DNA from 3 places in the Streptomyces sp. NPDC093065 genome. Region 3 is predicted to be linked to each of the others. Evidence: riboswitches for the same ligand, from Rfam matches in the RefSeq annotation. Region 3 holds a riboswitch; each other region holds the start of a gene.
The links. Region 3 has a riboswitch for cobalamin ahead of ACIQFU_RS07015 (iron chelate uptake ABC transporter family permease subunit). Riboswitches for the same ligand answer to the same signal wherever they lie in the genome.
Positions count from the first base shown of each region.

Region 1: linked by a shared signal. The riboswitch ahead of ACIQFU_RS18015 (prenyltransferase/squalene oxidase repeat-containing protein) and the one ahead of ACIQFU_RS07015 (iron chelate uptake ABC transporter family permease subunit) in region 3 are both predicted to bind cobalamin.
Region 2: linked by a shared signal. The riboswitch ahead of ACIQFU_RS25000 (CoA-acylating methylmalonate-semialdehyde dehydrogenase) and the one ahead of ACIQFU_RS07015 (iron chelate uptake ABC transporter family permease subunit) in region 3 are both predicted to bind cobalamin.

Region 1 covers NZ_JBIVPJ010000009.1:137,721-145,454, forward strand. Annotated here, with positions in the region: gene ACIQFU_RS18000 (DUF4430 domain-containing protein) at 1-196, shown strand, start outside; gene ACIQFU_RS18005 (cobalamin-binding protein) at 207-1,118, opposite strand; gene ACIQFU_RS18010 (hypothetical protein) at 1,148-2,545, opposite strand; cobalamin riboswitch at 2,648-2,723, opposite strand; cobalamin riboswitch at 2,823-2,952, shown strand; gene ACIQFU_RS18015 (prenyltransferase/squalene oxidase repeat-containing protein) at 3,134-5,812, shown strand; gene ACIQFU_RS18020 (hypothetical protein) at 5,809-6,717, shown strand; gene ACIQFU_RS18025 (energy-coupling factor transporter transmembrane component T) at 6,723-7,734, shown strand, end outside.
Region 2 covers NZ_JBIVPJ010000015.1:105,261-112,994, forward strand. Annotated here, with positions in the region: gene ACIQFU_RS24980 (enoyl-CoA hydratase) at 1-71, opposite strand, end outside; gene mmsB (3-hydroxyisobutyrate dehydrogenase) at 68-967, opposite strand; gene ACIQFU_RS24990 (enoyl-CoA hydratase/isomerase family protein) at 964-2,034, opposite strand; gene ACIQFU_RS24995 (acyl-CoA dehydrogenase family protein) at 2,031-3,179, opposite strand; gene ACIQFU_RS25000 (CoA-acylating methylmalonate-semialdehyde dehydrogenase) at 3,186-4,709, opposite strand; cobalamin riboswitch at 4,897-5,078, opposite strand; gene ACIQFU_RS25005 (ECF transporter S component) at 5,133-5,954, opposite strand; gene ACIQFU_RS25010 (ABC transporter ATP-binding protein) at 5,951-7,558, opposite strand; gene ACIQFU_RS25015 (energy-coupling factor transporter transmembrane component T) at 7,555-7,734, opposite strand, start outside.
Region 3 covers NZ_JBIVPJ010000003.1:237,166-244,899, reverse strand. Annotated here, with positions in the region: gene ACIQFU_RS07050 (anti-sigma factor domain-containing protein) at 1-656, shown strand, start outside; gene ACIQFU_RS07045 (DUF1295 domain-containing protein) at 701-1,516, opposite strand; gene ACIQFU_RS07040 (class I SAM-dependent methyltransferase) at 1,513-2,835, opposite strand; gene ACIQFU_RS07035 (DUF1365 domain-containing protein) at 2,832-3,575, opposite strand; gene ACIQFU_RS07030 (NAD(P)/FAD-dependent oxidoreductase) at 3,572-4,855, opposite strand; gene ACIQFU_RS07025 (alpha/beta fold hydrolase) at 5,032-5,778, shown strand; gene ACIQFU_RS07020 (flavodoxin family protein) at 5,823-6,278, shown strand; partial or broken gene ACIQFU_RS07015 (iron chelate uptake ABC transporter family permease subunit) at 6,295-6,770, opposite strand; cobalamin riboswitch at 6,805-6,991, opposite strand; gene ACIQFU_RS07010 (fasciclin domain-containing protein) at 7,052-7,711, opposite strand.

The DNA of each region.
Region 1 (7,734 bases), on a different contig from region 3:
CAAGCGGCACTTCACCTGGGACGGGGCCTGGTACGCCTCGTTCGACGACTTCTTCGTCGACACCATCAAGGACGTCAGCGGCGGCAGCTCCGCCTACTGGAACATCTCCGTGAACGGCACCTCCACACCCGTCGGAGGTTGCCAGTTCAAGCTGAACGCCGGTGACAAGGTGGCGTTTACCTGGACCGCGTTCTGATCGCAGCAACTTACAGAGTGCGGGCCTCGGACGCGGTGACCGGCTCCCCGGCCTGCACGCCGTGCAGGACATGGGCCAGCACCTCGGCCCCGCGCACCACCCGGGGCCCGGGGCGGTTGAAGTAGGACGGCCCATCCAGCACCCAGACTCGGCCGGACCGTACGGCGGGCAGCTCCGACCACCCCGGCAGCCCGGTCAGCAACTCCGCTTCCCTAAGGGTCCGTTCGGGCGGGAGGCCGCACGGCAGGACGAGCAGCACGTCCGGCCGTGCGGTCCGTACCTCTTCCCAGGTCATCGGCTTGGTGTGCTCGCCGGGAGCGGCGAGGAGCGGGATGCCGCCGGCCGTCGTGATCTGCTCCGGCACCCAGTGTCCGGCCGGCCACAACGGGTCGAGCCACTCGATCGCCACGACGCGGGGCCGGTCGAGGCCGTTGACCGAGGCGCGAACCTGGTCGAGACGGGCCCGCAGTTCGGCCCGCCGCTGCCCTGCTCGCTCCCGTACGCCGAGAAGATCGCCGACTGTGACCAGGCAGTCCAGGACGTCGTCGAGGGTGCGTGGCTCCAGGCTGAGGACGCGGGTGTCCGCGTCGAGCAGCCGTACGGTCCGGCTGACCTTCTCGTACGAGACCGCGCACACGTCGCACAGGTCCTGGGTGAGCACCACGTCGGGCCGCAGGGCCGCCAGTGCATCGGCGTCGAGGGTGTAGAGCGAGGATCCGGAGTGCGCCGAGCCGCCGACCGCGTCGGAGATCTCCCGGCTGGTGAGTCTGTCCTGGTCGAGGTCGGCGCCGGTCACCACCGGTACCGACGCGACCTCGTCCGGCGGCCAGTCGCATTCGTGGGTACGGCCGACCAGCCGCGCGGACAGTCCGAGCTCGGCGACGATGTCGGTCGCGGCGGGCAGCAGGGAGACGATGCGCATGCCGTGACCCTACGACCCCGCCGTTGCCGTCAGGCGCCCCAGCGCACCGCGATGGTGTCGCCGACACCCACGGTCGTCTCCCTGGCGGCGGAGGCGAACGCGCCGCCGTCGACGCTGACCTTCCATGTGTTCGAGCCGCTGTTGGCCTTGCCGTTGAGGGAGGTGATCGTGCCGGTGCCGGAGGACGGTGTCACGGCGGTGACGCAGCCGGACGGGGTGGAGGCGCTCACGGCGGCGTCGAGCACCGCGCCGAGCGTGGTCGTCGAGCTGGTCGGGGTCAGTGCGACGGAGCACACCTTCAGATTCCCGGTGCCGTCGTCCACGGTCAGCGCGAACTTCGTGGCCGTGCCGGAAGTGAGGGACCCCTGGCCCACCCATTGCGGGGCGCCGGTCGTGGTGGGTACGGGCGGGGTGGCGCTGAAGCCGCCGCCGGCGACCGCCCGCAGGCCGTCGATGGAGGCGTAGGCCGAGGGGCTGGTGTCGCTGGGGAGGTACTTGAAGCCGCCGCCGGGGTTGAACTGCTGGGCGATGAGGAAGTCGACGGGGGTTTTGCCCTGGGCGGTGAGGAAGTCGCCGGTCTGCGGGTTGATGCCGCAGGCGTTGAGGCCGGAGACGGCCCAGCCGTTGGAGTCGGTGTTGACGCCGAACAGGGCGTTGAAGGCGCCGCTGCTCGCGATCAGCTTGCTCTTGAGGAACGCCTTGGCCTGCACGATGTCGGTGTCCGTGTTCGGCACGCCGGAGACGCACAGGGCGGCCATGGCGGCGCCGGTCATGTCGATGTCGCTGGCGGCGGCGAGCTGGGTGGCGTTGCCCTCGGCCTTGCTGTAGTTCCAGCCGCCGTCGTTGTGCTGATTGGCGCGCAGGCGGGTGACGATCGCGTCTCGCAGCGCCTGGGGGATACGGACCTGCCCGGCGGTCGTCTTCGCGCCGTTGAGGGCGAGGGCGGCGAAGACGGTGCCGTTGAAGTTGGCGGAGGGGCCGAAGTAGCCGGTCTCGGCGCTCTGCCAGTAGGCGTAGATGTCGGCGATCAGGTTGCGGGCGTCGGAGACGCGGGCCGGGTCGATGCCGGCGGCGTAGGCGTTGAGCGTGGCGCGCTCGTAGTCGGTGACGACGGGGGAGGAGGACGGCCAGCCGCTGGTGGCCAGCAGGTTGCGGTAGACGGTTCTGGCGTTCTTGCTGGTGTCGCCGCCCGGTGTGACGTCCACGGCGGCGGTCCCGGATGCGGCGAAGGCGCTGAACGCCCACTCGTTGGACAGCCCCGATCCCGCGTACGAACCGTTTGCAGCCTGAAGGGACTTGAGGTAGGTGACGCCGTTCGTCTTCGAGGTGGCGATCTGGGCTGGGGTCGAGGTCGCCGCCGCAGGAAGTGTGGTCAGGGCGAAGGCGCCGAGGGCGGCAGTGAGGATGAGGGCGGAACGACGGGTCATGGCCTGCTCCTTGGTGAAAAGGACGCCGACCGAACCCTTCTGCGGTGGGTGGGGCCGCCGTCCGGGACGCGTGGATCGGCTTCCAAAGGTGCTGCGCCGCTTGGGCATTCGGGCTCGGGCCGGCCCCCTGCCGTCCCACACCGCTGCGCGTCAGCCCCGGACTCCCACCGGGTTCCCCCACTCGGCAGTGCGGGACGGTACCCCAGGCGCCTGCCCGTCGCCAGCGGGTCTCCGGTCGACTCCGGGTGTGGCCTGTGTCCCACCTTGACGGTGTCTGTGAACCATGTTCAAATCCGGCTGATACGCAAGAAGTTCCAGGGGAAGCCGGTCGAATCCCGGCGCTGACCCGCAACCGTGGGCCCGGCAACAGCCGGGCGAGCCGGACTGCCTGGGGCGTGTTCTTCAGCAACAGACGCCGTCGCGGACTACGGCGTGGTGCGACCAGCCTTCCCCGGCCCGGGCCTGCCTCGTGCGGTGGAGGCCCCTCAGCCACGCCCCTGCGCGCCGGCCACACAACGAGGGGCTGTGGTGGGGAACCGGAAGCGAAGAGACGGGCGGGCGGCGAGCAGACCCCAAGCCCTGACAGCGATGGTGGCGTCGTGGCTGGCGGTGCTGGCCGCCTGCGTGACCTTCCTCACGACGACCCCCGCGAGCGCTGACCCCGTCGGCGACTGCACCGCCACCAAGGGCGCGATCGTCGCCGTCGACTTCGCCCCCTTCGGCGGCGACCTTCAGCGCGGCTGCGACACCACCCCGACCACCGGCTACGACCTGCTCCACGACGCCGGGTTCACCACCACCGGCACCGAGCACGACGGCCCCGGCTTCATCTGCCGCATCGGATACGGCTCCTTCAACTCCGGTACGCAGTACCCGACTCCTGACAAGGAGTCCTGTGTCCTGACGCCGCCCGCCTCCGCGTACTGGTCCTACTGGACCGCCTCACCCGGCCAGGACGAGTGGACCTACAGCCAGTACGGCGCCATGGACCGCAAACTGGGGAACGGCGATGTCGATGCCTGGGTCTACGGCGGCACGGACGTCGGCGGCAGCACGGGCAAGCCCGCCTTCAGCCCCGAGGACGTCCGCGCGGGCGGGAACAGCACACCCGATCCCGGCGGCACGCCTACCGGGGGACCGGGCCAGATCGATTCGAAGGCCGCTGCGGCCTGGCTCAAGGGCCGCCTCACCGACGGAGAACGCATCGTCGACGACGGCGCCGACACCCCCAACTACCTGCTCACGACAGAGACGGCCTACGCCCTCGCCGCCGTCGACGGCGAAAGCACCGGACTCGACAAGGTCACCACCTTCCTCGCCGCCCACACCGTCGACTACGCCTACCCGACCGGCACCGGCCAGGCCCCCGACGCCACCGCCGCCGCCCGGCTCGCCCTCCTCGCCGAAGCCACCGAGAGCGACCCGCGCGCCTTCGGCGGCCACGACCTCGTCGGCGACCTCACCAAGAACGTGTGCGCGGCGGGCCCCGAGTCCGGCGAGCCCACCCCCGGCTGCACCGCCAAAGGCGACTTCCGCAACGCCGGCTACACCGAGGGCCAGGCCCTGTCCGTCCTGGCCCTGCTGCGCGCCGGGGTGACCCCGCCCGCCGAGGCGGTCGCCCGGCTGACCCAGCTCCAGTGCACCGACGGCGGCATCACCAGCATCCTCATCCGCTCGGGCGAGTACTGCGACGGCGACCCCGCCACCACCGGCCTGGTCGCCCTCGTGCTGCACCGGGCGGGCGGCCACGACGCCAGCGTCTCCAAGGCACGGACCTACCTCACCACGGCGCAGCGCACGGACGGCTCCTTCCCCGGCTACACCGGCGCCACCACCGGCAGCGTGTACCCGACTGCCTACGCCGCCCAGGCACTGCGCGCGCTCGGCGACACCGCACGCGCGGACGCGACCGTCGGCTGGCTGTCCCGGCAGCAACTGGACGGGGGAGGCTTCGGGTTCGAGGAGGGCGCCACCGACCCGGCGCTCTACCCGACCCCGCCTGCCGTCCTCGCCGGCACCGGCACGAGCCTGGTCACCCTCACTACGAAGAAGACCGAACCCACCGACCCGCCGACGACACCCGCCTCCCCGCCGGCCACGCACGCGCCGGGCATCGGCCCCGACCTGAAGAAGGGGGTTGCCTACCTCACCCGCGCCGCCAACCTCAAGCAGGGGCGCTACTACACCTCCGGCCCCGGCACCTCGCGGGCGGACTTCGGTCTCACCATCGACGGCGCCTACGCCCTGGCCGCCACCGGCCTGAACAACGCCAAGCTGCGTGGCATCGTCGACTTCCTCGACCAGCAGGGCAAGGACGGCGAGGGCCGCACCGTCAACGACTGGACCGGCGTCGGCACCACCTACGCGGCCGGGGGTTCCCTGGGCAAGACGGCCCTGCTCGCCGAGGCCGTCGGCCGCAACCCGCGCGACTTCGCCGGGCACGATCTGATCGCCGCGCTCGACAAGGCCGTATGCGCCAAGCCGAGCACCGCACCGGACCGCTCCTGCGCAGCCCAGGGCGCCTACCGCTACGCGCCGTCGGTGTTCGCCCAGTCCCTTGCGGTCATGGCTCAGGTGCGGGCCGGGGCGAAGCCGAAAGAGGCGATCGCCTACCTGGAGAGCCTCCAGCAGGACAGCGGCGCCTGGCCGAGCCTGATCCCCGCCACCGACGACTCCGACGTCGACTCCACCGCGATCGCCGCCATGGCCCTGGACCTGGCCGGCGGACAGGAAGCGGAGAAGGCAGTTGGCAAGGCCCTGGCGTGGATCGCGTCGAAGCAGCTGTCCGACGGCGGCTTCCCCGGGGCGGCCGGCAACTCCGTCAACTCGGCGGCCCTGGCGGTGCAGGGGCTGTCCCTGGACGCCGGGAAGTACGCCGACGAGGTCGCCGGGGCGCGGAAGTTCCTCGCCTCCCAGCAGAACACCGACGGCGGGTTCAACGTGGCGAAGGATGGCCAGCGGGGCTCCGACCTGCGGGCCTCCACCCAGGCCGTGGGCGGCGCGACCGGCATCTCCTTCGGCACGCTGGAGCGCAGCCTCACCGGCACCTCGCCGCAGCCGACGCCCAGCCCGAGCGGCAGCGCCCCCGACATCGTCACCCCCGGCGACACGGCAGGCGGCACCGGCGGGGGCAGCGGCGGGGGAGCGCTGGCCTCCACCGGAGTACAGCTCGGGGCTCTTGTCGCGATCGCCGCGCTGCTGGTGCTCGCCGGATGGCGCACGGCGGCCGTGGCCCGCCGCCGCGCGGATGCGGGGGGCGAGCGGTGACCGTTCTGTTCAAGGCGGCGGCCCGTGCCGTCGCGGCTCTCGCTCTGACGGCCGCAGCCTTGGGCGCGACGGCCCCTTCCGCCGCGGCCGACCCGCAGGCGATGGGTCGCTGCACCACCAGCTCTGGAGTGGTCCTCGCCGTCGACTTCAGCCATTGGGGCGGCCCCGTCCTGCGCTCCTGCGGTACGACCCCGACCACGGGCTACGAACTCCTCAACCAGGGCGGCTGGCAGACCACCGGCACCGGACACGACGGCCCGGCGTTCATCTGTCGGATCGGCTACAGCGGCTACAAGAACGGGAAGCGGTACCCGACCGCAGCCGAGGACGACTGCGTCCTCACCCCGCCCGCCTCCGCCTACTGGTCCTACTGGCACGCCGACCCCGGAGCCGACGACTGGCAGTACAGCCAGCTCGGCGCCATGCTCTACAAGCCGAAGCCCGGCAGCGTCGACCTGTGGATCTTCGGTGCCACGAACGTCGAGGGCACCCAAGGGCGCCCCACCGTCACCCCCGACCAGCTGCGCGCCCACAACACCCGGCCGCAGGGCGGCACCGGTCGGCCGACGTCCACCTCCAAGGCCCCCGAACTGCCGCCCGACGCCGACACCGGCCCCGCGCCAAAAGCGCCCGCCAAGTCGCCGTCGCCGAAGCCGAAGAAACCAAGCCCCAGCCTCAGCCCGACACAGACACGGACACCCAGCCCGTCGACGAGCCCGACAACGAGCTCGTCGGCGCAGGCCGCGCCGACGCCCGGCAGCAGGGTGGTCGATGCCGCGCCGGCCGCCGATGCCCGGCACGACTCCGGATCGATCGTGCCTGTGGTCGCCGGCGCCTCGCTCGTGTTGCTGATCGGCGGCGCCGCGGCGTACCAGGCACGCCGTCGCCGTCGCCGTACCGAGTGATGGCGATGGCGCGCACGACCGTCTCATCGACGGCCGGCCCCTCCGGCTGCCCCCGGCAGCCGGAGGAGGGCGGTCGCCGGCTGCCGCGCATCCTGCACCCGGTCGCCTGGTGGGTGTGGGCGCTGGCGCTGGCCACCGCCGTCAGCCGTACCAACAACCCGCTGCTGCTGTTCCTCGTGCTCGCCGTCCTCGGCTACGTCGTCACCGCCCGCCGCACCGAAGCCCCCTGGGCGCGCGGCTTCAGCTACTACCTCTACCTGGCCCTGACCGTCGTGGCGATCCGGGTCGTCTTCCGGGCCGTGTTCGCCACTGGCATCACCCCGCACGACCACTTCCTCTTCTCGCTCCCGCACCTCCCCACCCCCGACTGGTACGCCGGGATCCGCATCGGCGGCCCGGTCTCCCTGGAGGCGCTGCTGTCCGCCGCGACCGACGGGCTGCGGCTGGCCTGCATGCTGTGCTGCATCGGCGCCGCCAACACCCTCGCCAACCCCAAGCGCGCCCTGCGCGTCCTGCCCGGCGCGCTGTACGAACTGGGGGTCGCCGTCACCGTGGCGATCAGCGTGGCGCCGCAGCTGGTGCAGAGCGTCCAACGCGTCGCCCGGGCCCGGAAGTTGCGTGCCGGACGGACCCGGGGCTTGAAGGCGCTGCGCGGCATCGTGGTTCCCGTCCTGGAGGACGCCCTGGAGCGCTCCCTGCGGCTGGCCGCAGCCATGGACTCGCGCGGATATGGCCGCGCGGGCACTGCCACCCGCCGCTCCCGTCGGATCACGGGCGCGCTGATGCTGCTCGGCATGTGCGGGCTGTGTGCCGGGGCGTACGGCCTGCTGGATGCCACCGCCCCCGCCTTCCTGGGCTTCCCGGCGATGGCGGCGGGCGCGCTGCTGTGCGTGACGGGGCTGCGGCTGGGCGGACGCCGGATTACCCGCACCACCTACCGCCCCGACCCGTGGCGGCTGCCGGAGTGGGCCGTCGCGGGCAGCGGTGTGCTGGCCGCCGTGCTGCTCTTCGCCGGTC
Region 2 (7,734 bases), on a different contig from region 3:
GGCCGGTTGAGCGTGACGAGTGCGGTGCGTCCCTTGGGCTCGACCAGGATCGTCTCGTAGTCGGTGGTCATGCGGCTGTCTCTCCGCTCCGGTCCCTGATGGTGCGTACAACGCCGGAGAAGTCCTCCGCGTCGCCGACCCGTTCGGCGTATGCCGCGTACAGCTCGGCCGCGCGCAGGCCGAGTTCCGCGTGCACGCCGCCCTCGCGGACGGCGTTGGCGGCCAGGCCCAGGTCCTTGGCCATCAGGGAGGCGGCGAAGCCCGGCCGGTAGTCGCGGCTGGCGGGGCTCGTCGGCACCGGGCCGGGGACGGGGCAGTTGACGCTGAGTGCCCAGCACTGGCCGGATGCCGTCGAGGCCACGTCGTACAGCGCCTGATGGGACAGGCCGAGGCTCTCGCCGAGAACGAACGCCTCACTGACAGCGATCATGGAGACGCCGAGGATCATGTTGTTGCAGATCTTGGCGGCCTGGCCGGCGCCCGGCCCGCCGCAGTGCACTGCCTTCTTTCCCATGGCCTCCAGCAGAGGGCGCGCCTCGGCGAACTCGCCCTCTCCGCCACCGGCCATGAAGGTCAAGGTGGCGGCTTCCGCCCCGACCACACCGCCGGACACGGGCACGTCCAGAGCCCGCATACCGGCGGCGAGGGCCCGCTCATGGGCCGTGCGGGCGTCGGCAACATCGATGGTGGAACAGTCGACGAAGAGGGTGCCGGGGCGGGCCACGGTGAGGATGTCGTCGTAGAGGCCCAGGACGTGGCGTCCGGCGGGCAGCATGCTGACGACCACGTCGGCGGCGGCGACGGCCTCGGCCGCGAACGTGACAGGCTCCACACCGGCCCGGGCGGCGGCCTCAACGGCCTCGGGGACCAGGTCGTGGCCGAGCACCCGGTGGCCGGCCTTCGCCAGGTTGGCGGCCATCGGGCCGCCCATGTGTCCGAGTCCGACGAACGCGACGGTCCGGCTCACCAGGCCACCTCCTCGGTGGTGTCGGCTGCGTCGGCGAGGCCGAGTTCCCGCTCGCCGAGGGGGGTGAAGAAGCGCTCGACGTCTGCGTCGGTGACCTCGATGAGAGTCGCAGGCGACCAGTGGGGGTTCCGGTCCTTGTCGATGACCTGGGCGCGGACGCCTTCCACCAGGTCCGGGGCGTGCAGGCAGGCCAGGGAGACGCGGTATTCCTGGTCGAGGACGCGCTCCAGCGGGCCGAGCCGTCGTGCGCGGCGCACGGCGGCCAGGGTGACCTTGAGCGCGGTCGGGGACTTGAGGAGGAGGGTCTCGGCGGTTGCCTTGGCGGCCGGGCTGTCCTCTGCGAGGAGCCGCTCGACGATCTCCTCGACGGTGTCGGCGGAGAAGCAGGCGTCGATCCAGCTCCTGTGGTCGGCGAGTTCCCCCGGCGGCGGATCCTGGACGTGACGCCGGAGGGCCTCGCGCACCGGCAGGTCGGTGAGGTCGTCGACGAAGGACCGGAGCGAGACCGAGGGCACGTACTGGTCGGCGAGCCCGCACAACAGGGCATCAGCGGCACCGATCTGTGCGCCCGTCAGTGCGAGATACGTGCCCAGCTCCCCCGGTGCCAGGGCGAGCAGATAGGTTCCACCGACATCGGGGACGAAGCCGATACCGGTTTCCGGCATGGCGATCCTCGACCGTTCGGTGACGATCCGGACGTTGCCGTGCGCGGAGACGCCGACGCCGCCGCCCATGACGATGCCGTCCATGACGGCGACGTACGGCTTCGGATAGCCGGCGATACGGGCGTTGAGGCGGTACTCGTCGCGCCAGAAGGCGGCCGAGACGCTGCCGTCTCCGTCGCGGGCGTCGTCGTGGATGGCGCGGATGTCGCCGCCGGCGCACAGGCCGCGCTCCCCTTCGCCGGTGATGACGACGGTCTCGACGGCCGGATCGTGCTCCCACTCCGTGAGCTTCGCGTCGATGCGGAGCACCATGTCGTGGGTGAGGGAGTTGAGGGCCCTCGGGCGGTTGAGAGCGATGTGGGCGGCACGGCCGCTCGTGCGGAACAGGACGTCGTCGTTCACCGGAACGCCTCCGTCAGGCCGCGGGCCACGATGACGCGCATGATCTCGTTGGTTCCTTCCAGGATCTGGTGGACACGCAGGTCACGGACGATCTTTTCAATGCCGTACTCGCTGAGGTAGCCGTAGCCGCCGTGCAGTTGGAGTGCGCGGTCGGCGACGGAGTAGCCGGTGTCGGTGGCGAACCGCTTGGCCATCGCGCACAGGTACGGCGCTTGCGGGTCGCCCCGGTCGAGTGCCTGGGCGGCCTGCTGGACCAGGGCACGGGCGGCGGTGAGCTCGGTCGCCATGTCGGCCAGGCGGAAGCGCAGGACCTGGGCGTCCAGCAGCCGTCGTCCGAATGCCTCGCGGTCGGCGAGGTGGGCCAGGCTCCGGTCGAGCGCGCTGCGGGCGCCGCCCAAGGAGCAGGCGGCGATGCCGATGCGGCCGCCGTTGAGGCCGCTCATGGCGATGCGGAAGCCGTCGCCCTCGCGGCCGAGGAGCCGGTCGGCGGGCAGGCGGACGCCGTCCAGGACGACCTGGCGGGTGGGCTGGGCGTTCCAGCCCATCTTCCGTTCGTTCGGTCCGAAGGAGAGGCCGGCGTCGTCCTTGTCGACAACGAACGCGGACACGCCGTCGGCGCCCTCGCCGCCGGTGCGGGCCATGACGACGTACAGCTGGGAGGCTCCCGCGCCGGAGATGAACTGCTTGACGCCGGTGAGCACCCAGCCGTCACCGTCCCGTACGGCCCTGCTGGTCAGGGCCGCCGCGTCCGAGCCGACGCCCGGTTCGGTCAGGCAGTAGCTGGCGAGGTCCTCCATGGCGCACAGGCGCGGCAGCCACCGCTCGCGCTGGGCGTCGGCGCCGTAGCGGTCGATCATCCAGGCGACCATGTTGTGGATGGAGAGGTAGCCCGCGAGGGACGGGCAGCCGGAGGCGAGGGTCTCGAAGACCAGGACGCCGTCGGAGCGGGTGAGGCCACTGCCGCCGGACTCCTCGCGTACGTAGACGCCGCCGAGGCCGAGCCCGGCCGCCTTGCGCAGCACGTCCACCGGGAAGTGCTTGTCCCGGTCCCAGTCCAGGGCGTGCGGGGCAAGGTGATCCTGGGCGAAGTCCAGGGTGGTCTCGACGAGGGCCTGCTGGTCCTCAGTGAGCAGGGTGCTGGTCATGGCCGCTCAGCCCATCGTGGGGATCGTGAAGCTCGCGCCCTCCCGCAGGCCGGCGGGCCAGCGCGAGGTGACCGTCTTCGTCCGCGTGTAGAAGCGGATCGCGTCCGGGCCGTGTTGGTTGAGGTCGCCGAAGCCGGAACGCTTCCAGCCGCCGAAGGTGTGGTAGGCGACCGGCACCGGGATGGGCACGTTGACGCCGACCATGCCGGTGTTCACGCGCCGGGTGAAGTCGCGGGCGGTGTCGCCGTCCCGGGTGAAGAGCGCCACGCCGTTGCCGAAGGTGTGCTCGCTGGGCAGGCGCAGCGCCTCCTCGTAGTCGGCGGCGCGCACCACGGACAGCACAGGGCCGAAGATCTCCTCCTGGTAGACGCGCATGGCGGGTGTCACCCGGTCGAAGAGGGAGGCGCCGGCGAAGAAGCCGTTCTCGTGCCCTTCCAGGACGAAGTCCCGCCCGTCCACAACGAGGTCCGCGCCCTCCTCGACGCCGAGGTCGACGTAGGAGCGGACCCGGTCCACGGCGTCCCGGCCGACCAGGGGACCGAAGTCGGCCTCAGGGTCGTCGCTGCGGCCGATCCGCAGCGCGGCGATGCGTTCCTTGAGCCGGGCCACGAGCGCGTCGGCGGTTTCCTCCCCCACCGGGACGGCGACCGAGATCGCCATACACCGCTCCCCCGCCGAGCCGTACCCGGCGCCGATCAGCGCCTCCACGGCCTGGTCGAGGTCGGCGTCCGGCATCACGATCAGGTGGTTCTTGGCGCCGCCGAAGCACTGGGCGCGCTTGCCGTGGGCAGCGGCGGTGGCGTAGACGTGCGCGGCGATCGGAGTGGAGCCGACGAAGCCGAGGGCGGCCACGCGGGGGTCCTCGATGAGGGTGTCGACGGTCTCGCGGGCGCCGTTGACGACGTTGAGGACGCCGGGCGGCAGTCCCGCTTCCAGGAACAGTTCGGCGAGCCGCAGCGGGACGGACGGGTCCCGTTCGGACGGCTTGAGGACGAAGGCGTTGCCGCAGGCCAGCGCGGGGCCGGCCTTCCACAGGGGGATCATCGCGGGGAAGTTGAAGGGGGTGATTCCGGCTACGACGCCGAGCGGGGCGCGCAGGGAGTGGACGTCGATGCCGGTGCCGGCGTTGTCGGTGAACTCTCCCTTGAGGAGGTGCGGAATGCCGGCGGCGAACTCGACGACCTCCAGTCCGCGCTGGATGTCGCCGTGGGCGTCGGCGATCGTCTTGCCGTGCTCGGCGGACAGGAGCCGGGCCAGCGTGTCCTTCTCCTGCTCGACGAGCTGGAGAAAGCGCATCATGACCCGGGCGCGGCGCTGCGGGTTCCATTCGCCCCACTCGCGTTGCGCGTGGACCGCGTCGGCGATGACCACCTCGGTCTCGGCGCGGTTCGCGAGGGGCACCAGGGCCTGCACCTCGCCGGTGTTGGGGTCGTACACCTCGCCGAAGGACCCCGAGGTGCCCGGGGTGCGCTTGCCGCCGACGAAGTGGGTCAACTCGCGCACGGAGGCGCGTTCGTGCTCGCGGACCATGACTGCCTGCTCTCGTCAGGAGGGATCGGGATCCGGGGATGGCGCGCTCACCCCGCACGCGGACGCCGGTGGCGTACGGGTGCCGGGAACGCGGGAACGCTCATGGCCCAAAGCCCTGTCAGACGGGGGGCTCACCAGGGTCGTGGATACACACCGGTGCCATGCGTGTCAGCTCCATCCTCGTGGACAACACGGAACATCCCGCGGCCGGTATCCTGACTCCCGGATCAGCGCGCGCCGTCCGCCTTCCCGACATCCTGCTCGTCAGTGGCGTCCTGCTCGACGGCGTACTCCCCGGTCACAGTGGCGGGACCGTGCCGGAATCACACCGGCTTCCCTGCACCGCGGGCCTTGTGCTCGCGACTATATAGTTGGACGTCCTAGTAAATCCAGTACCGTGAGCGGGTCCCCGGACACGACGGGTCAGCAAGGTTCGGAATCGGCCGTCCGGGGTCCGGCGAAGCGGACCGGAGCGCGGAACCTGGCCTTGCGTGCGGCTCGCCGGAAGGTGGTCAGCACCGCCGGCCCCGCCAGCAGGATGCACACGAGGTTGGTGACGGCCCGCCCGGTGTCCCACCCGAGGGACGTGGCCACGTCGAAGGCGACGTAGCGCTGCCACTGCTCGGTGAAGGGCAGTCCTGGCAGGTAGGCGATGGAGCTGTTCGGGTCCAGGGAGAACGGCCAGAAGGAGAGGTTGAGGAGGAACCCGAAGAGATAGCCGGACAGGGAACCGTAGACGGCCAGCATCAGCACCTCACGACGGCCCGTGGCCCGGGGAAGGAATCCGGCGAGCATCCCGACGAAGGCGCAGCCGAACATCTGGTACGGCATCCACGGCCCGACCCCGCCGGTGATGAGCGCCGAGGCGAACAGCGAGGTGCACCCGAGGGTGAAGCCGAAGCCCGGGCCGTAGACACGGCCGGCCAGGACCAGGACGAAGAAGACGGTCTCGATACCCGCGGTTCCGGCGCCCAGGGGACGCAGGGCCGCGTTCACGGCGGACAGGACGCCCAGCATGGCCAGGGCCTTGGAGTCGATGCCGCCCTCGGCGATCTCCGAGAGGACCACACACAGGACGAGCACCAGGAGCACGCCGAAGATGAGCGGGGGCACGTAGTTCGATCCGAACTTCCCGGGTGCGACGACGAACGGCCAGAAGAAGGCGACGACACCGAGGAACGCCGCCAGGGTCATGACGACGCCGACGCGTGGGGTCAGCCGGATGGCGGCGGTGGTCGTCGTCATGATCGGGCCGCCTTCACCTGGTCGACGGTCAGATAGGGCAGCGGGGCGAGGATCTTCGCCGTCTGGGGCGCGAACACGGGAGAGGAGACGATGACGTCCGGGGTCGGACCGTCGTCGACGACGTCTCCCTCGGCCATGACGACAACGCGGTCGGCGGCGCGGGCGGCGAACTCGACGTCGTGGGTGGAGATCACCACCGTCCTGCCCTCCGCTGCGAGGGCGTTCACGACGCCGATCAGTGCGGTCTTCGCCCGGTAGTCCAGGCCGCGGGTGGGCTCGTCCAGCAGAACGACCTCGGGCGCGGCGGAGAGCTGGATGGCGAGGACGAGGGCGAGCTTCTGTCCCTCCGACAGGTCGCGGGGGTGGGTGGCGTCGTCGATGCCCACGGCGAGCCGGTCCAGCACGATGCGGGCCTTCGTCGTGGTGCCCGACTCGGTGTCCGCCTGGTCGAGCTCCTGCTGCACGCTCTCCAGGTAGAGCAGGTCGGAGGGGGTCTGCGGGACCAGCCCGACGAGTTGACGGGACCGGGTGGCGGGCACGTCGCGCGGATCGGGGCCGTCGGCCGACTTCACCGTCCCGGCGCGGCGCGGGCCCGACCCCTGCAGCGCCCACAGGAGGGAGGACTTGCCGGAGCCGTTGCGGCCCATGAGGGCGGTCACCTCACCCGCGTACAGGTCGAGGTCGACCTCCCGTACGGCGGGAACGCCGCCGTAGGTGACGGTGATGCCGCGCGCCGTCAGGAGCCGGCGCCGCTCGCCGGCCGGGGCCGAGCGGACCGGGTCCGGCGTGCGGGCGGCCAGTTCGGTGCGCAGGGGGGCGGCGGCACGGCGGGCGTCGCGGATCGACAGGGGCAGGGGTGACCAGTCGGCTGCCCGGCCCAGTTCGACGATCGGTGGCGCGATGGCCGACGTGCGCAGGATCTCGGCGGCGGGACCGATGCGGGCGCGGCCGTCACCGGGGAGGTGGAGGACACGGTCGGCGTACTGGACGACGCGCTCCAGCCGGTGCTCGGCCATCAGGACGGTGACGCCGAGGTCGTGGACGAGGCGGGTGACCGCGGCGAGGACCTCCTCGGCTGCCGTCGGGTCCAGGGCGGAGGTCGGTTCGTCCAGGACCAGGACCCGTGGATGGGCGGTGAGGACCGAGCCGATGGCGACACGCTGCTGCTGACCGCCGGAGAGTTCGTGCAGCGCACGGTGACGCAGGTCGGCGAGGCCCAGCAGGTCCAGGGTCTCCTCGACACGCTTGCGCATGGTCCCCGGTGCTGTCGCCAACTGCTCCATGGAGTAGGCGAGTTCCTCTTCCACGGTGTCGGTGACGAAGCCGTCGATCGGGTCCTGGCCGACCACGCCGACGACGTCGGCCAGTTCACGGGGCGGGTGGTGGGCGGTGTCCCGGCCGTCGACGGTGACCCGGCCGTAGAGCGTGCCACCGGTGAAGTGCGGGACGAGCCCGTTGACCGCGCCCAGGAGTGTCGACTTGCCGACGCCGGTGTGTCCGACGACGAGGCAGAGTTCGCCCTCCTCCACCGTGAGGTCGACGTCCCGCAGGGCAGGCTCGGGTGTGTCGTCGTACTGGACGGTGACCTGGTCGAAGGTGATCACGGGGCGGCGGCTCTCCGGACGGGGGTGGGCGGGGGCGCGAGGAATCCGGCGGTGCCGGCGAGCAGGATCGCGGCGGTCGGTACGAGCGGCAGGCCGGGCCAGGTGAGGGGATAGAAGGTGGGGTTGAGCTGGGCGGGGTCGTAGCCGAGGTTGGTGAAGAGCAGGACCGCCGACAG
Region 3 (7,734 bases):
GCGCCTCCTGTGAGCAGGAGACCCGGGAGTTCGCCGCCGCGACGGCCCGGCTGGGGCTGGCCGCGACCGTCGTGCCCGCCCCGGCGCTCAAGGACCGGGTGCTGCACCGCGTCACCACCGTGCGCCAGGTCCCGCCGGGCGGCGGCACCGTGGACAGGGCACTGCGCGTCGTGCCCCGCGGGCGCGGACTGGCCCGCTGGGCGCTGGCCGCCTGCCTGGCCGCGGCTGCGGGCCTCGGCGGTACGGCGGTGTGGCAGTACGAGCGCGCGCAGGACGCCGGGGAGCGGGCCGCGCAGGCCGAGCGGCGGGCCGAGACCCTCGCCGGGGTGCTGGCCGCACCGGACGCGGAGTCCCGTACGGCGCGGCTGGCCGGCGGGGCGAGCGGGACGCTGGTCGTCTCGGAGCGGCAGGACCGTGCGGTGTTCCTGGCCTCGGGCATGGCCGAGCCGCCGAGCGGCAAGGTGTACCAGCTCTGGTTCGACGACCACGGCACGATGCGCCCGGCGGGTCTGATGGATGCCGGCAGCACCAGTCAGGCGGTGCTGCTGGAGGGTGCCGTCGACGGTGCGGCGGGCGTGGGCGTCACGGTCGAGCCGGCCGGCGGGTCGAAGCAGCCGACCTCCGACCCGGTCGCACTGCTGGGCATGCCGGCCTGACCGGGTGTGAGGGCCGCGGCCCTCACACCCCGCGCACCCGGTCCCTACACGGACCGGCGCGGCGGCAGCGGGAAGAAGCCGCTGGTGCGCGCCGTGTACTCGGCCCACCCCGGCCGGTCCGCCATGTGCCGTTCCAGCAGCCGTTTCCCGCTGCCGCCGATCAGCAGGTACGTCATCACCAGCGGGGAGACGACGGACACCGCGGCGGCGGCGGGGCCCGCGTCGCAGGCGATCAGGTACAGGCCCCACCAGACACAGAAGTCGCCGAAGTAGTTGGGGTGCCGGGTCCAGCTCCACAGTCCGCGGTCCATGACGCGCCCCCGGTTGGCCGGGTCGGCCTTGAACCGGGCCAGCTGCGCGTCCCCCACGGCCTCGAAGGCCAGCCCCACCGCCCATACGGCCGCCCCCGCCCAGGCCAGGACCGACGGCGCCCCCGGCGCGTACGAGGCGGCCTGCACCGGCAGCGACACCAGCCACACCAGGCCGCCCTGGAGCAGGTAGACCATGCGCAGGGCGTAGAGGTTCCGGTTGCCGCGGGCCTTGCCGAGCATGGCGTCGTAGCGCGGGTCCTCCCCGTGGCCCCGGCCGCGCCGGGCGATGTGCACGGCCAGCCGCACGCCCCATACGACGGTCGGGACCCCGACCAGTGCCCGGCGCCCCGCGTCGCCCTCCCCGCCCGCCGCCGCGACCGCGCAGCCGACGACGGCGACGGCGGCGAAGCCGAGGCCCCAGGCCACGTCCACCACCCGGTGCACGCCCTTGCGCACGGCGACGGCGAAGGTGGCCAGCATGACGGCGAACGCGGCCGCCGCGGCCCAGCCGAGACCGGAGGCGAACGCGCCCCACGGGAGGCCGTTCACGGGCGGTCCGGCCGCTCGTACCGCTCCCCCGGCGTGGCGGGGCCCTCCTTGGTGAACAGGTACTGCTGGACGTCGAGATAGGCGGCGCGGAAGCCCGCCTCGGAGTAGGCGAGGTAGAAGGTCCACAGGCGTCGGAAGGTCTCGTCGAAGCCGAGGGCGTCCACCTCGTCGGCGCGCTCGGTGAACCTTTCGCGCCACAGCCGCAGCGTCTCGGCGTAGTGCGCGCCGTAGGCGTCGCGGCGGGCGAGGCGCAGGCCGGTGTGGTCGCGGACCGTCCTCTCCATCGCGTCGGTGGAGGGGATCAGGCCGCCGGGGAAGACGTACTTCTGGATCCAGGTGTGGGTGTGGCGGGCGGCGAGCATGCGGTCGTGCGGCATGGTGATGGCCTGGAGGGCGGCCCGGCCGCCGGGGGCGAGGCGCTCGTCGAGGGTGCGGAAGTAGACCGGCCAGAACTCGGCGCCGACGGCCTCGATCATCTCGACGCTGACGATCGCGTCGTAGGTGCCCTTCTCCTCGCGGTAGTCGCGCAGTTCGACCCGGATCCGGTCGGCGAGGCCCGCCTCGCGGGCGCGTTCGAGGGCACGGTCGCGCTGTTCGCGGGAGAGGGTGAGGGAGGTGACGTCGGCGCCGCGGGCGGCGGCGCGCAGGGCGAGTTCGCCCCAGCCGGTGCCGATCTCCAACAGCCGGGTGCCGTCGCCGGTCCCGGCGAGGTCGAGCAGTCGGTCGATCTTGCGCTGCTGGGCGGCGGCGAGGGACTCGCGGCGGGCCGGGAAGCCGAGGAATACGGCCGAGGAGTAGCTGAGGGTGTCGTCCAGGAAGAGGGCGAACAGGTCGTTGGACAGGTCGTAGTGGCTGCTGATGTTGTCCCGCGCGCCCTCGGGCGTGTTGCGCCGGGCGGCGGGCTGCCGCTGGTGCCACAGGCCGCGCAGCCGCTGGAGCGGGGCGGGGACCAGGCCGGCCGCGTCGGCGGCGAGCACGGTGAGGGCGCCGACCAGGTCGGGGGCGTCCCACTCGCCGGCCATGTAGGACTCGCCGAAGCCGATGAGGCCCTGGGCGCCGATCCGCCCGTGGAAGGCGTCGGGGTCGTGGACCTCGACCAGCGGACCGCCGAGCCCGACGGTGTCGCCGCCGGCGAAGCGGACCCGCAGCGGCAGCCGGTGCAGTGCGCGGCGTACGACGGCGGCGGCGGTGGCGCGGCGGGCCCACGAGGTCCGGGGCGGGGCGGCGACGTCGGGCCGGCGGGGCGGGTCGACCGGTGTGCCGCTGCCCGACGGGACGGGTGTGGCAGCGGCGGGGTTCGGGTGGTGGGTTGCGGTCATGTCGCTTTCTCCGTGGTGCGGTGACTCGGGCGCGGCTGGACGGGCAGGCCGCGCAGGTGGAGGCGGATGCCGTGCCCGCGGATGCCGGCCGACACCGCGAGGGTCGACCAGGGGTGCCGCAGCGCGAGCCGCAGGAGGTTGGCGGGGGTCGCCTCCCGCCGGGTGCCCCGTACGGTCGCGGTGAACGGCCGGGCGCCGGGGCGGTCCAGGCGCACGGTCAGGTCGAGGCGGTCGGCGGGCAGCGGGAGCCGCATGCGGTAGGCGCCGTCGACGGGGAGGAACGGCGAGACGTAGAAGTCCTTGGCCACGTGTGCGACGCCCGCCTCGTCGGGGTGCAGCAGGTAGGTGTGGCGTTCGCCGTAGGTGTTGTGCACCTCGGCGACCACGCAGCGCGGGGTGCCGTCGGGGCCGTGACACCAGTACAGGGTCAGCGGGTTGAAGACGTGTCCGAGGACGCGGGCGTGCGTGAGCATCAGCACCCGGCCGCCCTCCAGGTCGACGCCGCGGGTGGCGAGGAAGCGCTCCAGGCCCGCGCGCAGTGAGGGGGCGTCGCCGGTGAGGTGGTCGCGGGCACGGAAGCCGGCCAACGGGCGCAGCGGGCGCGGAAGTCCGGGCAGGTGGTCGAGGTCGACGAGCCACATGTAGGTGCGGTGGCGCAGCGTGTACCGGACCGGGTCGAGGCGTACGTGCCCGATCTCGCACGGGTAGAGACCGGGACGTGCTGTCGGGGCCGGGGTCACCAGGTCACTCCGAGGGACGCGGCGGCCTGGACCCCCGAGCGGCAGCCGTCCTCGTGGAAGCCCCAGCCGTGGTAGGCACCGGCGTAGGCCGTGACCGGGGTGCGCAGTTCGGGCAGGCGCCGCTGGGCGGCGACCGACTCGGGGGTGTAGACGGGGTGTTCGTAGGTCATCCGGGCCAGTACCCGGCCGGGGTCGACGCGGTCCCCGCCGCCGAGCGTGACGACGTAGGTGTCGGCGGCGTCGAGGCGCTGCAGCCGGTTCATGTCGTAGCTGACCCGGACCCGGTCGGCGCCGGCGTCACAGGCCGGCATGAGGTAGTTCCAGGAGGACCGGGCTCCGCGCGAGCGCGGCAGCAGCGCGGTGTCGGTGTGGAGGAGGGTGGCGTTGCGGGAGTACCGGAAGGCGCCGAGTACCTCCTTCTCGTCGGGCGTCGGGTCGGCCAGCAACTCCAGTGCCCGGTCCGGGTGGACGGCGACGACGAGGTGGTCGTAGGTGTCGGTGGTGCCGTCGGCCGCGGTGACGTCCACGCCGTCCGCGTGCCGGGTCACCGAGCGGACCGGGGCGCCGGTGCGCACGTCGGGCAGCCGCTCGGCGATGCGGTCGACGTAGGAGCGGGAGCCGCCGGTGACCGTGCGCCACACCGGGGAGCCGCCAACGGCGAGCATGCCGTGGTGGTGCAGGAAGCGGAACAGGTAGGCGGCCGGGTAGCGCAGGGCGGTGGCGGCGTCGCAGGACCAGACGGCGGAGACCACGGGCGTCATGAAGTGGGCGCGGAAGTACGGCGAGAAGCCCTCGCGGTCCAGGAACTCGCCGAGCGTCGGGGCCCGGTCGGCCGCACCGCCGTCGAGCAGCCTGCGGGCGGCGCGGTGGAACCGGGGCACCTGCGCGAGCAGGCGCAGGTAGGGGACGTGCAGGGCGTTGCGCGGGCGGGCGAGCAGTCCGGCGGGGCCGCGGGCGCCGGCGTACTCGAGACCGCAGCCCTCGCACCGCACCGACATGCTCATCTCCGACTCCTGCGTGGCCACCCCGAGTTCGTCGAAGAGGCGCAGCAGGTTCGGGTAGGTGCGGCGGTTGTGCACGATGAACCCCGAGTCGACCCGGTGGACGCGGCCGTCGGGGGCCGTCAGGTCGTGGGTGTGGGCGTGCCCGCCGAGGCGGTCGTCGGCTTCGTAGAGGGTGACGCGATGCGCGCGGCCCAGTACGTACGCGGCGGTCAGGCCCGCCACTCCGCTGCCGACGACGGCGGTGCGACGTGCGGCCTCCCCTGCTGCTCGCGGCATTTCGCTGCTCCTCCACCCCACTGTGATCAACGCTTGCGTGGGTAATCCGGAGCCGGGGGGCGTGCGGATTGGAGCGGGTTGCGGACCGCCACCAGTCCGGGGGCGGCCCGGCAACGGATCACCTGGGACGGGCGGGGCCCGGGGAGAACAAGGCAGCGGAAGGGAAGAGGACGGGCATGAGCATGGGCATGGGCGTCGAGCACGATCCGTCGACGGAGGGCGCGCTGCGGGTGCGGCGACGGCCGCACCGGACGCGGGCCGCCGTGCTGGTACTGCACGGCGGCCGGGCCCGGAGCCGCAGCGCGGCACGGCCCTGGCAGCTCGCGGCGCTGCGGATGCACCCGTTCCTGCGGTCGCTGGCGGCGGTCTCCGGCCACGACGACGTGCTCCTCGCCCGGGTTCGTTACCGCAGCCGCGGCTGGAACGGGGGCGCCGCGGAGCCGCTGCGGGACACCCGACGCGCCCTTGAGGAGCTGCACGGCCTCGTCGGTGACGTGCCGGTGGTCCTGCTCGGCCACTCCATGGGCGGCCGGGCGGCCCTGCGCGCGGCGGACGCCGACGGGGTACGCGGCGTGGTGGCCCTGGCGCCCTGGTGCCCGCCGGGCGAGCCCGTCGCCCAGCTGCGCGGCCGGGACGTGCTCCTTCTGCACGGCGACCGCGACCGCGTCACGGACCCCGCCGAGTCCGTCGCGTACGTCTCCCGGGCCCGCGCGGCCGGGGCCCGGGCGGGCATGCTGCTCATGGCGGACGGCGACCACGCCATGCTCCGCCACCACGCCCGCTGGCACCGCACCGCGACCGCTGCCGTCGCCCACCTGATCGCGCCGAAAGCGGCACCTTCCGAGCAGTTCGACCGGGCCTTCGCGGCCGGGCCGCCGGTGCGAGCAGGGCGTCGGCCAAGGCGGACCTCCCGGCTGCCGTAGTGTCCCGTTTGCGGTCGGAGGGTGCCGGGCGGCAGGCTGCCGGTGTGGCCACTTTGCTGATCGTGCATCACACGCCGTCGCCCAACTGCCAGGCGATGCTGGAGTCCGTCGTGTCCGGGGCGAGCGCGCCCGAGATCGAGGGGGTGAGGGTGGTCCGGCGGGCGGCCCTGGCGGCCACGGCCGTCGACGTGCTGGAGGCCGACGGGTTCCTGCTCGGCACTCCGGCCAACCTGGGCTACATGTCGGGTGCGCTCAAGCACTTCTTCGACCAGGTCTACTATCCCTGCCTGGACGAGACGCGTGGCCGTCCCTTCGGTTACTACGTCCACGGGGGCAGCGACACCACCGGCGCGGTGCGCGGCATCGAGTCGGTCGCGACCGGCCTCGGCTGGCAGCGTGCGGCGCCCGCGGTGACCGTGGCCGGTGAGCCCGGCAAGGCCGACCTGCGGGCCTGCTGGGAACTGGGGGCCACCCTCGCCGCCGGCCTGATGGAGGACTGATCCCCGGGCCTTTTCGGCCCGGCGACCGCCGGCTGAGCAGCAGCACCAGCGCGAAGGAGCAGACCGCCCCGGCGAAGGCCCCGCCCGGGACGGACAGCGCACCGCCGCCCACACCGGGCACGACGACCAGGACGGCGCCGGTCGAGGCGCCCGAAGAGACGCCCAGCACGAAGGGGTCGGCGAGCGGGTTGCGCAGCAGGGCTGGAGCACGGCCCCGCACACGGCGAGTCCGGCGCCGCACACCGCGGCGAGGAGGGTGCGCGGCAGCCGCAGGTCCCAGACGACCCCGTCACGCAGCGGGGAGACGTCCCCGGCGGCGGTGCCGGCGCCGAGATGGGCGGCGATCACGGACCACACGTCGGCGACGCCGATGTCCGCCGGACCGATGGTGACGGCGACGGCCACGGAGGCGCACAGGGCGACGACCCCGGCCGCCGCCCACGCCAGGGGCGTGCGGCGGGCAAGGAGGATCCACTGGCGTCGAGGGCTCATGCGCGAAGCCCGTCCGTACGATGCGGCCCGCGCCGCACGCGGCACGGGTGCCAGCAGGTCTTCGGACTCGGGTTCGACCGGGCGGAACGCCTTCCCGGACGGCCTGCGCCGCCCAGTGGCCCGTGCTCCGCCCGTCCCCCTCACCGCTGCGCGTCAGTTCCGGATTCGCACCGGATTCCCTGACCCACCAGGTGAGTTCGACTGGCCTGCGCCGGCTACCACAGGGCCGCCGAGCCCCCGGGGAGCGGGCCACTGCCCGACCCGCTCCCCGGGCCCGAGCGTCAGCTCTTGGGCATGAGGACGGTGTCGATGATGTACACGTTGGCGTTGGCGGTCTTCACGTTGCCGCAGACGACCTGGGCGGAGTCGTCGACCTTGTAGGACTCGCCCGATCCCGAGGTGGTCAGCTTGGACTTCTGCAGCGTGTCGAAGGAACCGTTCTCCAGGTCCTTGGGGGCGAGCTTCTGACCCACCACGTGGTAGGTCAGGATGTCGGTCAGCATCGCCTTGTCATTGAGGACCTTGTCCAGGTCGGCCTTCGGGATCTTGGCGAAGGCGTCGTTGGTCGGCGCGAACACCGTGATGTTCTCGGCGTTGTTGAGCGTGTCGACCAGGCCGGCCTTCTTCACCGCGGACACCAGCGTGGACAGGGCCGGGTTGTTCGAGGCGGCCGTGGCGACCGGGTCCTTTGCCATGCCGTCGAACGAACCGGCGCCCTCCTTCGGCACCGTGGAGCAGGCCGGGCCGAAGGGCTCGTCGGAGTCCGCCATGCCGCCGGAGGTGTCGGCCGACTGGTCGTCGCCCGCCGCGGGGGCCGAGGTGGAGGCCTGCGCGGAGTCCGAGGAGCCGCTGTCGCCGTCGTCGGAACAGGCGGCCAGGGACAGGGGCAGGACGGCGGCCGCGACAACGGCGACGGCGGAGCGGCGAATGCGGGCGTTCATGGAAAATCTCCCTGAAAACGGGC